2 regions of the Clostridium sp. CTA-17 genome follow, and region 1 is predicted to be linked to the other one. Evidence: a T-box and tRNA genes for the amino acid it is inferred to sense, from the RefSeq annotation. Region 1 holds a T-box; the other holds one or more tRNA genes.

Evidence for each region. A T-box is a leader RNA that pairs with one kind of tRNA and senses whether it is charged. The one in region 1 lies ahead of trpS (tryptophan--tRNA ligase), so its partner is inferred to be a tRNA-Trp.
Region 2: it has a tRNA-Trp gene. The T-box ahead of trpS (tryptophan--tRNA ligase) is inferred to sense a tRNA for this amino acid. The anticodon was not compared.

What each region holds. Positions count from the first base shown of each region.
Region 1 is NZ_BAAABF010000001.1:52,636-59,294, forward strand. It holds gene ACYUCG_RS00210 (NTP transferase domain-containing protein) at 1-115, shown strand, start outside; gene ACYUCG_RS00215 (cell wall-binding protein) at 236-1,468, opposite strand; gene ACYUCG_RS00220 (LCP family protein) at 1,587-2,597, opposite strand; gene brnQ (branched-chain amino acid transport system II carrier protein) at 2,883-4,157, opposite strand; T-box leader at 4,566-4,780, shown strand; gene trpS (tryptophan--tRNA ligase) at 4,913-5,911, shown strand; gene ACYUCG_RS00235 (hypothetical protein) at 6,249-6,659, shown strand, end outside.
Region 2 is NZ_BAAABF010000004.1:235,989-242,647, reverse strand. It holds gene tsaB (tRNA (adenosine(37)-N6)-threonylcarbamoyltransferase complex dimerization subunit type 1 TsaB) at 1-337, opposite strand, end outside; gene tsaE (tRNA (adenosine(37)-N6)-threonylcarbamoyltransferase complex ATPase subunit type 1 TsaE) at 331-795, opposite strand; gene ACYUCG_RS09225 (CBS domain-containing protein) at 1,095-1,715, shown strand; tRNA gene ACYUCG_RS09220 (tRNA-Trp) at 1,978-2,053, shown strand; tRNA gene ACYUCG_RS09215 (tRNA-Trp) at 2,082-2,157, shown strand; gene ACYUCG_RS09210 (5'-nucleotidase C-terminal domain-containing protein) at 2,315-4,480, shown strand; gene ACYUCG_RS09205 (alpha/beta-type small acid-soluble spore protein) at 4,621-4,803, shown strand; gene ACYUCG_RS09200 (metallophosphoesterase family protein) at 5,084-6,223, shown strand; gene ACYUCG_RS09195 (AAA family ATPase) at 6,213-6,659, shown strand, end outside.

The DNA of each region.
Region 1 (6,659 bases):
AAAAAATAATATCTCTAAGTTAGATATTCACATTCAAAAAATTTCAGAAGATAGTATTTATGAAATTGATAATTTAGAAGAATTAAATTATGTTAAATCAATAGTTGAGAAATAATAAAGACAAGCTACTAGCTAAATTTTTTAGTTAATAGCTTGTCTCTTTTTTATATAAATTAAAATAAACTTCAATAATTACTAATAATTTTATAAATTAAAAACAAATTTTTATACCATATTATTCTGGTAAATAGAAGAAATGAGTTGCTCTTATAGTATCATTAATAGGGTCATCTACTGATACTAGTCTTTTATGAAGAACAGAATCAAAATATTTTTTTTGATTGTCAACTATATAAGCATAATCATTATCATACCAATTCATAAATGTAAATGAATGTTTATATCCTGAAAATACTACATCTCCAGGTCTAAGATCACTTGTGTTAGTTGATTTTATCCATCCTCTAGAAAGTAATTCTCTTTCTAATTGATATGTGTTAGCTACATATAGAGGGATTTTAACTCCAGCTCTCCTTAAGGCTTCAGAAGTGAAATAAACACAGTTATTAGTTGTTTCTCCACCGTGAAGGTCTATAGCCGCATAATGAACAGATTCTCTATTATCTTCATTACTCATATAATTAAATAACTTGTATTGAGTATATGAATGAGATCTAGATGGAGAACCATGTAATACAATTCCATCTTTATTTACATAAGTAGACTCAAACCATTTATCAGTTATCATTACCCCATCTGAATCAAATTTATATATGTTTCCATTAATTGTTTTTTCAGAATCTTGAGCCATTGCACCATTATCATCAAGATAATACCATTTATTATCTGAAATTTTCCAACCTATAGTCATAGGTCCATTTTCACTTAAGTGGTACCAATTGTTATCTAAGAATCTCCAGCCAGTAGCCATAGGCCCATTAGAATTTAAATAGTACCAATTGTTATCTATCTTTTGCCAACCAGTAGCCATAGGCCCATTAGGTTTTAAGTAATACCAATCATCATTTATCTTTTGCCATGAAGTAGCCATAGGCCCATTAGACTTTAGATAATACCAGTCATTATTTATAAATTGCCAACCAGTAACCATAGGTCCATTAGGTTTTAAATAGTACCAATCATCATTTATAAATTGCCAACCAGTAGCCATAGGCCCATTAGATTTTAAATAATACCAATCACCATTTATAAATTGCCAACCAGTTTCCATGATTCCTTCACTATTGAAATGATACCAATTATCATCAATCTCTTTCCAACCGGTTATTTTTTCATTGTTTAATATATAATACCAATTATTATTTTCATGAACCCAGCCATTATTTATATCAGTCTTTTCTGAAGAAATGTTAGATACTTCTTTATTTGGCTGAGCAAAAACTGATATGCTTTGCAAGGATAAAGTAAGCGTTAGTATAAGGGTTGTAATAATTCTCCTTCTTTTCATAATAACCTCCAATTTTTATATTAATATTATAGAATTAAAAAAAGTATATTTTAATTTAAATCAATAGTATTAAGCAAAAATAATACTTCTATAAATATATAGAAGTATATAAAAAATTTTATTTTTTATCTTCAAAAATATAATCATGAATTTGTTTAACTGTAGCATCTTTATCAAATGCTAAATAATAAACACCATTTATCATTTCACCTTTAGAATACTGATCCATAGGATATCTTTCTTGTTCTAATCCAGAACCGCTCATAGAAGCAACTATTTTTGCAAGATTTAGAATTTCACCAGATGAAAGACTAGTAGTTACCATAGGCATAAGTTCGTTTAAGATTGTTGGGTATTTAGCTGGAGAAACTTGATTAAATTTTTCAAATAATTTGCTTAAAACTATTCTTTGTCTTTCAGTTCTCTCACCATCTCCACCAGCAGTGTATCTTATTCTACAATAAGCTAAGGCTTGTGTACCATTTACATGTTGAACACCAGGTGAAGTTATTAAAGGGCAATCAGTATGGTTAATTCCATTTAAATTTCTTATGTGGTCATTAATACCAGGACTTGCATCAATTTCGTCTTGTCTTATATTTAAGTCCATTCCACCAACAGAATCGATTATTTTAGGTAATGATGAGAAGTTAACTGTAGCAAAATCTTTAATATTTAAATCAAAGTTTTCGTTTAAAGTTTTTAAAGCTAATTCATGTCCTCCAAAAGCATAGGCATGGTTGATTTTATCCTTTCCATGTCCTTGAATATCTACATAAGAATCCCTCATTATTGAAGTTAATTTAAGTTTATTATGTATCTTATCAACTGTAGCGATCATTATAGCATCCGATCTACCATCAGTACCCTCAGGAGCATCAATTCCAAATAAAGCTATGTTAGCTATTCCATGGTATTTAGAAAGCTTTTCATCAATATTTTTATCAATTCCTAAATTGTCTTCATTTAAATCAACTTTGTTTACTTTTCCAAGCATAGTTAATCCATAAGTAGCAACACCACCTACTAATCCAACTATTAAAAGCCCAATGATTGAAAGCGTTATTATTAATTTACGATTCTTAGCAGGCTTTTTTGAACTCCTTTTTTTATTAGTTTTTCTTGCCAATGTAAGCATCCTCCCTTTTTAAAATTACAAAACAATTGTAGCATCCTATTGCATAAGTTGTAAAGTTATGGATAAGATTGTTAAAATTTAAAAATAATATTAATGTTATTTTTAAAATATTAAAATTAAAGAAGGGCTATTTTTATTTAAGATACGACATATAAAAATATAGTTAAAAAGTAATATTTTTTAATACAGTTTAAAGTAAAAAGATTTTATAAAAAAAGAATATTTATCAAATATAATTTTTGATAAATATTCTTATATATTATAGTATGTTATATTTTAAGCTGTAGCAGTTTCTCTTGTAGGTATAATGCTTGGTATTATAAATCCTACTAAAGCAGGTAATACCCAACCAAATCCTTTAGAGTATAGTGGAAGAAGAGAAACTAAGTTTTCTACTCCAGGTATAAAGTTACCTAGTGTTATTAATATACTAACAACTAAAGTAACATATACAGTAACCTTATGAGTAAGTGGGTTAGTTATTCTCTTATGGAATAGATTTAATAATATAAGAACTATTGTTACTGGGTAGATTACACCAAGTAAAGTAGCTGATAATGATATTATCTTATCTAATCCCATACTAGCAACTAATATACTAGTTACTGTCATTAATAAAACATTAAATTTATATGGTAATTTACCATTAGAAACTCTTTCAAAGAAGCTTCCACCAGCAGAAAGTAATCCTATTGAAGTAGTTAAACAAGCTAATGCCATTGATACACCTATTAGTATTGCACCTGCATGTCCTAGAATACTTTCAGCAACAAAAAGTAATAGTTGAGAATTTGACAAATTTAAAGCTAAATCCCCAGTATGAGCACCAAGGAAGATTAATCCACCATAAATTATTGCCAGTCCTCCGATTGCAATAACTGCTGCTTTAATAAGTAATTTAAAGCTAGCTTTACCAGTATATCCTTTAGCTTTTATTGAACCTAATATTATTGAAGAGAATATAACAGCTGCAATTGCATCCATTGTTTGATATCCTTCAAGTAATGATGTAGAAAGAGCATCAGGAGTATATGATTTTGTTAAAGCATCTATTGGGCTAAGAACTCCTTTAGCTATTAAGAAGAATAATATTGCTAATAATATAGGAGTTAAAAATTTACCTAAAACATCTATAACTTTTGATGGCTTTAATACAAAGATTAAATTAACTAAAAAGTAAACAACTATTACTGCAAAGTAATTTATATTTGCAAAGTTAGGAGCAAATGCTAATTCAAATGTAGTAGCTGCTGTTCTAGGAATAGCTAATAATGGTCCAATAAGTATAAATAATGCTATTGAATATATTAATGAGAATTTTTTACCTACTTTATCTCCGAATAATTCAAATTTACCGTTAACTCTCATTGAAGATAATATACCAAGTAGTGGTACTCCAACTCCAGTTATTATAAATCCTATAATCCCTAAATAGTAATCTGCACCTAAATTTCTTCCTAATAAAGGAGGGAAAATAAGATTACCAGCCCCTAAAAACATTGAGAATAATGCAAAGCCGATTACTAAAAAATCTGATCTTTTGTTATTCATAATATACACCCCGTCTTTCTTCAACAATCAAATTAATATTTTCATTTAAAATTATTATTTAATCTATAATATATAAATAATCTTAAAAATATATGATTTATAATTTGATTTTATAAAAATTTATATAGTATTTTGCTAATATTCTTTTAGTAATTTTTTGATTTCATTTTTAAAAGTTATAATACTATATTATCATAATGTTAAGAAAAATCAACAAAAATATTTTATATATAAAATTATGGAAATATAAACTTGATAATTTGATAAAAAAATAGCTATAATATTAAATTAATGTTAAAATGAATATGATAGGAATATTTATGAAATTCACCTTATTTATTTCAGTAGAAAAATAAATAATCTTGACTAAAGATTAAAAAGTGATAAAATAACATTAAAGTTTAATATAAAATATCGATGACAAGAATTAGTAGACTTAAAAACAAACTTTAAGAGAGTCATATGTTTGCTGGGAGTATGATAGTTATGATTAAGTTGAATGGATCTTCGAGATGTTTAGAGGAATTTTAGTATTCTAAATCGTAATTCTTACGTTACAAGAAAGAGATACAAAGAATTTTCTTTGTAACATTAGGTGGTACCGCGATATATTCGTCCTATAAGTCTTATGGCTTATAGGACTTTTTTATTTTAAAAGAAAATAGCTATTTAAAAAATAAAAAGGTTAATTAAATTTTTATAAAGGAGGTGTATCTGATACTTCAATTAATTTTTAGGAAGCATCAGAAAAACTAATGGAAGATAAGAAAAAAATTATTTTTAGTGGAATAAAGCCATCAGGTGATTTAACATTAGGAAATTACTTAGGCGCTATAAAAAACTGGACTAAATTACAAGAAGAATATGATTGTTATTTCTGCGTTGTTGATTTACATGCCATAACAGTAAAGCAATTACCAGCAGATTTAAGAAGAAGAACTTTAGAAGTTTTAGCTATATATATAGCATCAGGAATAAATCCAGAGAAAAATACATTATTTATACAATCACATGTACCAGCTCATTCAGAAGCTTCATGGCTTTTAACATGTAATTCATATATGGGTGAATTAAGCAGAATGACTCAGTATAAAGATAAATCAAAGAAAATGGGAGATTCAATAGGAGCCGGATTATTTAACTATCCAGTTCTTATGGCAGCTGATATACTTTTATATAATGCAGATCTTGTTCCAGTGGGAAAAGACCAAATGCAACATTTAGAGCTTGCTAGAGATATTGGTACTAGATTTAACAATTCTTATAGTCCAACATTCACTATACCAGAGGGATATGTTCCAAAAGAGGGCGCAAAAATAATGGATTTACAAGATCCAAGCAAAAAGATGTCTAAATCAGATGCTAATACAAATGGTTTCATATTAATAATGGATGAGCCTAATGTCATAAGAAAGAAAATTTCAAGAGCTGTAACAGATAGTATTGGTGTTGTAAATTATACTGATGAACAGCCAGGAGTTAAGAATTTAATAAATATTCTTTGTGCAATAAAAGGATATACTCCTGAGGAAGTTGTAAAAATGTATGATGGCAAAGGATATGCTGAATTTAAAAATGATGTAGCAGAAGCTATAGTTGAAGAGTTAGCTCCAGTTCAAGAAAAGGTTAAAGCTTTATTAGGAGATAAAAAAGCTTTAGAGGAAATATACAAAAAGGGTGCAGAAAAAGCAAATTATGCTGCAATGAAAACTCTTAGAAAAATGCAAAAGAAAATAGGATTAATCCCAAGATAGGAATTAAGAACTCTATTAAGTAAAGTTCACTAGATATAGCTTAGTAATTATTGAATTTCGTGAAGAATTTCTATTAATTCTTCCATAAATATAATTAAGGCTTCGAAACTTCCGTTGGTCAAACAGTCTCAGCCTTTTAACATTATATTTATTCCAGAATAAATGAAATTCTAATCACTTATTCAAATATTACTTCGCGTATATCTAGTGAACTTTTTTATACAATAAAGTTATTATTTCCTTTAATTTGTAAAAATGATACAATAAAGAAAATTAATAATTTGTTAAGTGATTTTATGGAGACCTTGCTTTTAGCAGAGGGAACAAAGGAGGATTTATGATTATTAGATTCATTGCATGTATTTTGATATTAGGTGGTTTAATTATTTATAGGAATAATAAATTAAAAACTATTAAGTTAGAAAAGAAAAAAACAGATTCAAAAGTTATTAGTTTATTATATGATAAAATATCAAATGTATTACTAATATTTTTCGCTTTTGACTTGGTAGTTGGAGTTATGGCAAGACAAGCTAATAATCTTACATCAACTATATGGAGAGTATTAACTATTATTTTTTGTTTTGGAATTTTTATATATGCTACAAAGAAAAGTGTTAAAAGTACTATTATTATAAGAAAAAATGATTTTATCCTTTTTGTAAATGGAGAGGAAAAGATTAATTTTCATGATGTTAAAGAAATTAATATAAGCAATACAGCTAATAAGTATGTTTATTTAATTACT
Region 2 (6,659 bases), on a different contig from region 1:
TAGGACAGATTATTCCATTAAATCCTGAAATATTATAAGCTAAAGCATCAAGGGAAGAAACACAAACAGAAGGTTTTTTACTTCCAAAACTTAATCCTTTAACAGTTGCCATACCAATTCTAAGTCCAGTAAATGAACCAGGACCTTCACTAATAGCAAATCCGTCTAAATCCTTAATCTTTAGATTATTATACTTAAGTAAATCATCTATTAAGTCCATTAATAAAACGGAATGTTGTTTTTTATCATTTAAGTTTATTTCTCCTAGAACTCCTTTTTCACTAACAAGTGCGCAAGTAGCTGTGCTAGAAGATGAATCAATAGCTAATACTAACATTCTTCTATCTCCTTTATGTAGTTATATCTATCACCATAACCATTAATACTTATTTTTCTAAAATTTTCACCCATATCAGGTAATTTTTCTATTTTTATATGTATATACTCTTCAGGAATAAGTTCTTCTATATAATTAGCCCATTCAATTAAGCTTACTCCATCCCCAAATATATATTCATCAAAGCCAATTGCTTCAATTTCATCTGGATCATTAACTCTATAAACATCAAAATGATAAAGAGTTAATCTTCCGCTATGATATTCATTAACTATATTAAAAGTTGGACTAGTTATATGCTCGTCAATTCCTAATCCTTCTGCAATTCCTTTACTTATATGAGTTTTGCCAGTTCCTAAGTCTCCAGTTAAACAAAGAATATCTCCTTTATTTACAAGAGAACCAAGTTGTCTTCCAATATGCATAGTTTTATCTACACTATCTACTATAAATTCCATAAAGAACTCCTTTCAAATTAACACTCTTTAATCATTCTATCCAAATTTAGAGAAAAAGAAAAGAGAGAGTAGATTTAATAAGGTATTTAAAGTTTTATTATGTTCCTTAAATAGTTAAAAATTCTCCTAATATTTAATAAAACATATACCTATAAAATTATTATAATATTAACAATAAAAGGGGAAAAGTATCTTTAATTAATACTTTGATAAATTTAATATAATTGGATAACTATGTAATAATATAATAGTATAATAATAGTATATAGTATGTAAATTTAGGAATTGGGGGGATTTGTATGTTAGTAAAAGCTATTATGACAAAGAAAGAAAATCTAGATTTAGTTGATTCTAATACTAAACTTAAAGATGCACTAAAAATCATGGAGGATAATAAGTTTTTATCAATTCCTGTAGTAGATGGAGATAAGTTTAGGGGCGCAGTGGCTAAAAGCTCTATCTATAAATATTACTTTAAACATAATTTAAGCAAAGATGAAGTGTTAAATAATATTACTGTAGGTGAAATATTAAAAACAGAAGTTCCTATAATAAATAAATCAGAACATATAGAAAAGGCAGTATCCATGCTAGAAAGAATGAGAATTTCTTTTGTGGCTGTTGTAGATGAATTTGATAATTTCAAAGGAATACTAACTCATAAGGCAGTTTTTAGAGAATTTAACAATGCTTTTGGACTTAATAAAGGGGAAAGAATAGTAATAAGATCTTATGATGTCCCAGGACAATTATCAAAAATAACTAAGACAATATCTGAAGAAGGTGGAGATATATTAAGCATAGTTATTGTAGATACAAAGAGTCTAACTGATGTTAAAGAGGTTATAGTTAGGGTTAAAAGTATAGATGTTGAAAATATTAAAAAGAAATTAAAAGAGTCAGGATTCAAATTAGCATAGTAAACCATTATAAACATATAAGTATAGAGCATATATAATATTGATTTTTTAAATTTATATTATATATGCTTTATTTTAATTGATGAAGATAATAGTGAAATGATGAAATAATTACTTTAAATTTAGCTAAATATATTTTTTTATTATCAAATATTATATTATTTTATTAGGGGATTAATATAGATTTTTTATTAAAAATAAAAAATTACATAAAAAACTCTTGCGTTAAGTTTATTTTTAATATATAATAAATTCTGTGTTCAGGGGTATGGCTCAATTGGTAGAGTAGTGGTCTCCAAAACCATTGGTTGTGGGTTCGAGTCCTACTGCCCCTGCCAATTAACACAATAAATAACATAATATTATAGGGGTATGGCTCAATTGGTAGAGTAGTGGTCTCCAAAACCATTGGTTGTGGGTTCAAGTCCTACTGCCCCTGCCAAAAAATCAGTGAATTAATTCACTGATTTTTTTTTGCTTAATTTTAAATAAAAGATTATATTTTGAAAACATGTAAATTATATATAAATATTGTAAACAATTTCAGAACAATGTATAATGTTAAGGGTAAAGTTTAAAATTTAGGGGGATGAAAAATAGTGAGAAAACTAATTAAACCATTAAGTGTAGCTACAATGATGTTCTTATCATTAAATTTATGTTTTTTTAATGGTAGGGTTGTTAAGGGGGAAGAGATTTCTAATGAAACTAAGGTTACCATCTTAGGAACCTCAGATATACATGGAAGATTTGTTCCTTGGGAATATTCATCAGATACTGAAAATAAATCAGGAAGTTTATCACAAATATCAACAATTGTTAAAAGGGAGAGAAATGAAAATCCAAATTTAATTCTTGTAGATGCAGGTGATTCAATTCAAGATAACTTTGTTGAAACTTTCAATAAAGGACCTCACCAACCTATGGTTTTAGGTATGAATAAGATGAAATATGATGTTTGGGAAATGGGAAACCATGAATTTAATTTTGGATTAGATGTGCTTAAACATGTAACAAGTCAATTTGAAGGAAAGGTATTAGCTGGTAATATCTATAATGATGATGGAACAAGATTCATGGATGGATATACTATTATAGAAAGAGATGGTATAAAGATAGGTATTATAGGTATGGATACTCCAATGATAAAAGAGTTTGAAAAACCATATAATATAAAAGGAATTGAATTTAGAGATCCAGTTAAAGAAACAAAAAAGATTATAAAAGAACTAGATGGAAAAGTTGATGCCATGATTGGAGTTATGCATATGGGATTAGATAATGAAAATGCTATTCCCAATACAGGTGTTACAGATATTGCTAATCAATGTCCAGAGCTTACAGCAATTGTAGGAGGACATATGCATAAGTTAGTTAAAAATGAGGTTGTAAATGGAGTTATTATAACTGAGCCAGGAAAGTATGGACAAGCTGTATCAAAAATAGATTTAACATTTAAAAAAGAAAATGGAAAAAATGTACTTAAAAATAAAAATGCAGATACTATCTCAGTAGCTAATGTAGAATCAGATAAAGAAATAGAAGATCTATTAAAACCTTTCCATGAAGAATTGCGTAAAGATGCTAACTCAGTTATTGGAAGACTTGAAGGGGTTAACATGGTAGATGAAGATTACATAAAAGGAATACCTACTATACATATAGAAGATACTCCATTAATTGATTTCTTTCATGAAGTAGGAAAGTATTATAGTAAAGCAGATGTAATAGCTTTATCTATAGATAATGATAAGGCTAGGTTAAATGTAGGTGATATAAAAAAGAAAGATATAGCTTATAACTATAGATATACTGGTGGAGAAATAAGCGTTTATGAAGTAACTGGAAAAGACTTAAAAAAATATATGGAATGGGCAGCTGGTTATTTTAATACATTAAATCCAGGAGATATTACTCCAAGTTTTAATCCTAAAAGAAGAGCCTCAAAGTATAGTACTAATGATATGTTTGGAGGAATAACTTACAAAATTGATTTACTAGAAAAAGAAGGTAATAGGATTAAAGATGTTAAGTATAAAGATGGAAGAGAACTTAAGGATACAGATGTTTTAAAATTAGGAATGAATTCATATAGACTTGGACAATTACAAGGAAAAGGAGGAATCTTTGAAGGAAAAGAATTTAAAAAACTTTGGGATTCTAAGACAGCTTATGGAGAAGAAGAAGGAACAATAAGAAATTTAGCTATAGATTATATTAAAAATGTTAAAAATGGCCTTATAAATGCAAAAAAACAAAATAATTGGTGTCTATTAGGAATAGATCCAAATTCAGAAAACTATAAAAAGGTTAGAGATTTGGTTAATTCAGGAGAATTAAAAATACCTACATCAGAAGATGGAAAATATACTAATATAGCATCAATAAATGAAAAAGATTTACCTCCAGATAATAATACATCTAAAGAAAATGGGGATAATCTTAACTTAGATTCTATTAATAATAAGGATAAAGCAGTTAATGAAGAAAGTAAAAAAGATGTGCCTAAAGTAGAGGAAAACATAGAAAAACAAAAAGATAATAAAGAAAATAATTCAAATGAAGATAATACTTTAGTTAAAGAAGATAGTAAATCTAAAGAAGTGAATGAAAAGAATAATGAACAAAATAACATTGAGGAAGTTTCTAAAAAAGAAAATAAACTTCCTAACACAGGATCTCCTATAGGTGCAGAAGCTATGTCACAAATAGGTATGTTGTTATTAGGTGCAGGTGTAATATTAAAAAAGAAAAATAAAAAATAGATGCTACTTGGAATAACATGGTTAATAATCCTTCTATTTCATAGGTTTATAATCTGAATTATGGTTAATATAATAGTGTAAGCAAGAGATAAACAAAATTTCAAGCTTACAAATTACCAAAGCCAAAGGAGGAATTAGAAATGTCAAAATCATTAGTTCCAGAAGCAAAAAATGGATTAAGTAAATTCAAAAATGAGGTAGCTAGAGAATTAGGTGTACCATTCTCAGATTATAATGGAGACCTAAGTTCAAGACAATGTGGTTCCGTAGGCGGCGAAATGGTAAAAAGAATGGTAGAAGCTTACGAAAGTCAAATAAAATAACAAACCTTTCGCTAATACTGAATTAAAGAAAAAAGATTCATTAAAAAAATAGGAATAATTATAATGATTATTAAATAACCATTATAAAAATCCTATAGTATGATTCTAAAAATTTATAACAGGAGAAAGTGTTATGGAGGGTAAACCGCCAAAACATGATGCTTAAACTTCTACCGCAAAAAAGATTACATAGAGGATATATATCCTCTATGTAGTCTTTTTTTTTGACAATCTCTATGATAAAATTAGAATAAATTGGAATAAGAGAGGTGTCATAGTGGTGAAAAAGGTAAAAATATTGCATTGTAGTGATATTCATTTTGATACTCCTTTTAAAGAGTTACCAAAGGAAATTGGTACAATGAGGAGAGCTGAGTTAAGAGAAAGCTTTAGTAAAATAATAAATAGAGGAATTGATGAAAAAGTTGATTTAGTTCTTTTAGCGGGAGACCTTTTTGACAATGATACTATAGAAAAGAGTACTCTTACTTTTCTAAAGGATCAAATGGATAAACTTGAAAAACACAATATAAGAGTATTTATTTCAGCTGGAAATCATGACCCATATAATAAAAAATCTTTTTATAATATGATTAATTGGGGAAAAAATGTTCATATATTTAATGATGAAATTGAAAGGATAGAGATACCTAAATTAAATACTGTTGTTTATGGAGCATCCTTTAAGGAAAAATATATGAGAGAGTCAAAGCTTAAGTGTTTTACTCCAAAAAAAGAGGACAAGGATTTAGTAAAAATAATGGTTCTACATGGTGATTTAGGGAATAATGAAACAGGAGAATATAATCCCTTATTATTTAAGGAAATAGAAGCAAGTAAGATGGATTATATTGCTTTGGGACATATTCATAAATTTTCAGGAATAAAGAGAATAGGTAAGACCTATTATGCATATTCAGGATGTCCAGAGGGAAGAGGATTTGATGAAGAAGGGGATAAAGGAATAATATTAGGAGATGTATCCCTTAAAGTTGTAGACTTGGATTTTATAAAGATTAATAAAAGAGAGTATTTTGTTAAGGAAATTGATATATCAAATTGTGAAACTAAAGAAGAGGTTATAGATAAGATACTTAATACTATTTCAAAAGAATCAAGAGAAAAAAATCTATTTAAAATCATCTTAAAAGGGAATATAGAAGAGTCTTTTAAAATAGATAGTGATTTAATAGAAAACTTAATTAGAGATAAATTCTTTTACTGTAAGATTGTAAATTCTACTAGAATGAAAGTAGATATTGATGAAATGAGCAATGAGTATTCAATTAAGGGGATTTTTTGTTCTTTAATCAAGGATGCTTTAGAATCTAATGAAGAGGATGAAGAGATACTAGATATAGCTTTTAGAATTGGTATGGAGAGTATTTTAGATGGAGAAGTGAATTTAAATGATAATTAAGAAAATAAATGTGAAATCCTTTGGAAAATTAAAAAATAAAGAAATAGAATTAAAAGATGGATTTAACATAATATATGGTGAAAATGAAAGTGGCAAAAGTACATTACAATCTTTCATAAGAGTCATGCTATACGGAGTTGACAATAAAAGAGGCAAAAAAACTTTATCAGATAGAGCAAAGTACACACCATTAGGTGAAGGAAGTTTTTCAGGAGAGTTACTTGTAGAGGATAATGGTGAAGAAATTTTAATAGATAGAAGTTTTGGTAAAACAAAAAAATATGATGAGGGAAATATATTAAATAATATAACTGGAGAAAAGATAAATAAATACTCATGGCAAGAACCTGGTAAGGATGTATTTAATCTTTCTAGCGAGGGATTTAAGAATACTCTATTTATAAGTCAAATGGGGTGTACTGTAGAGAGTTCCAAG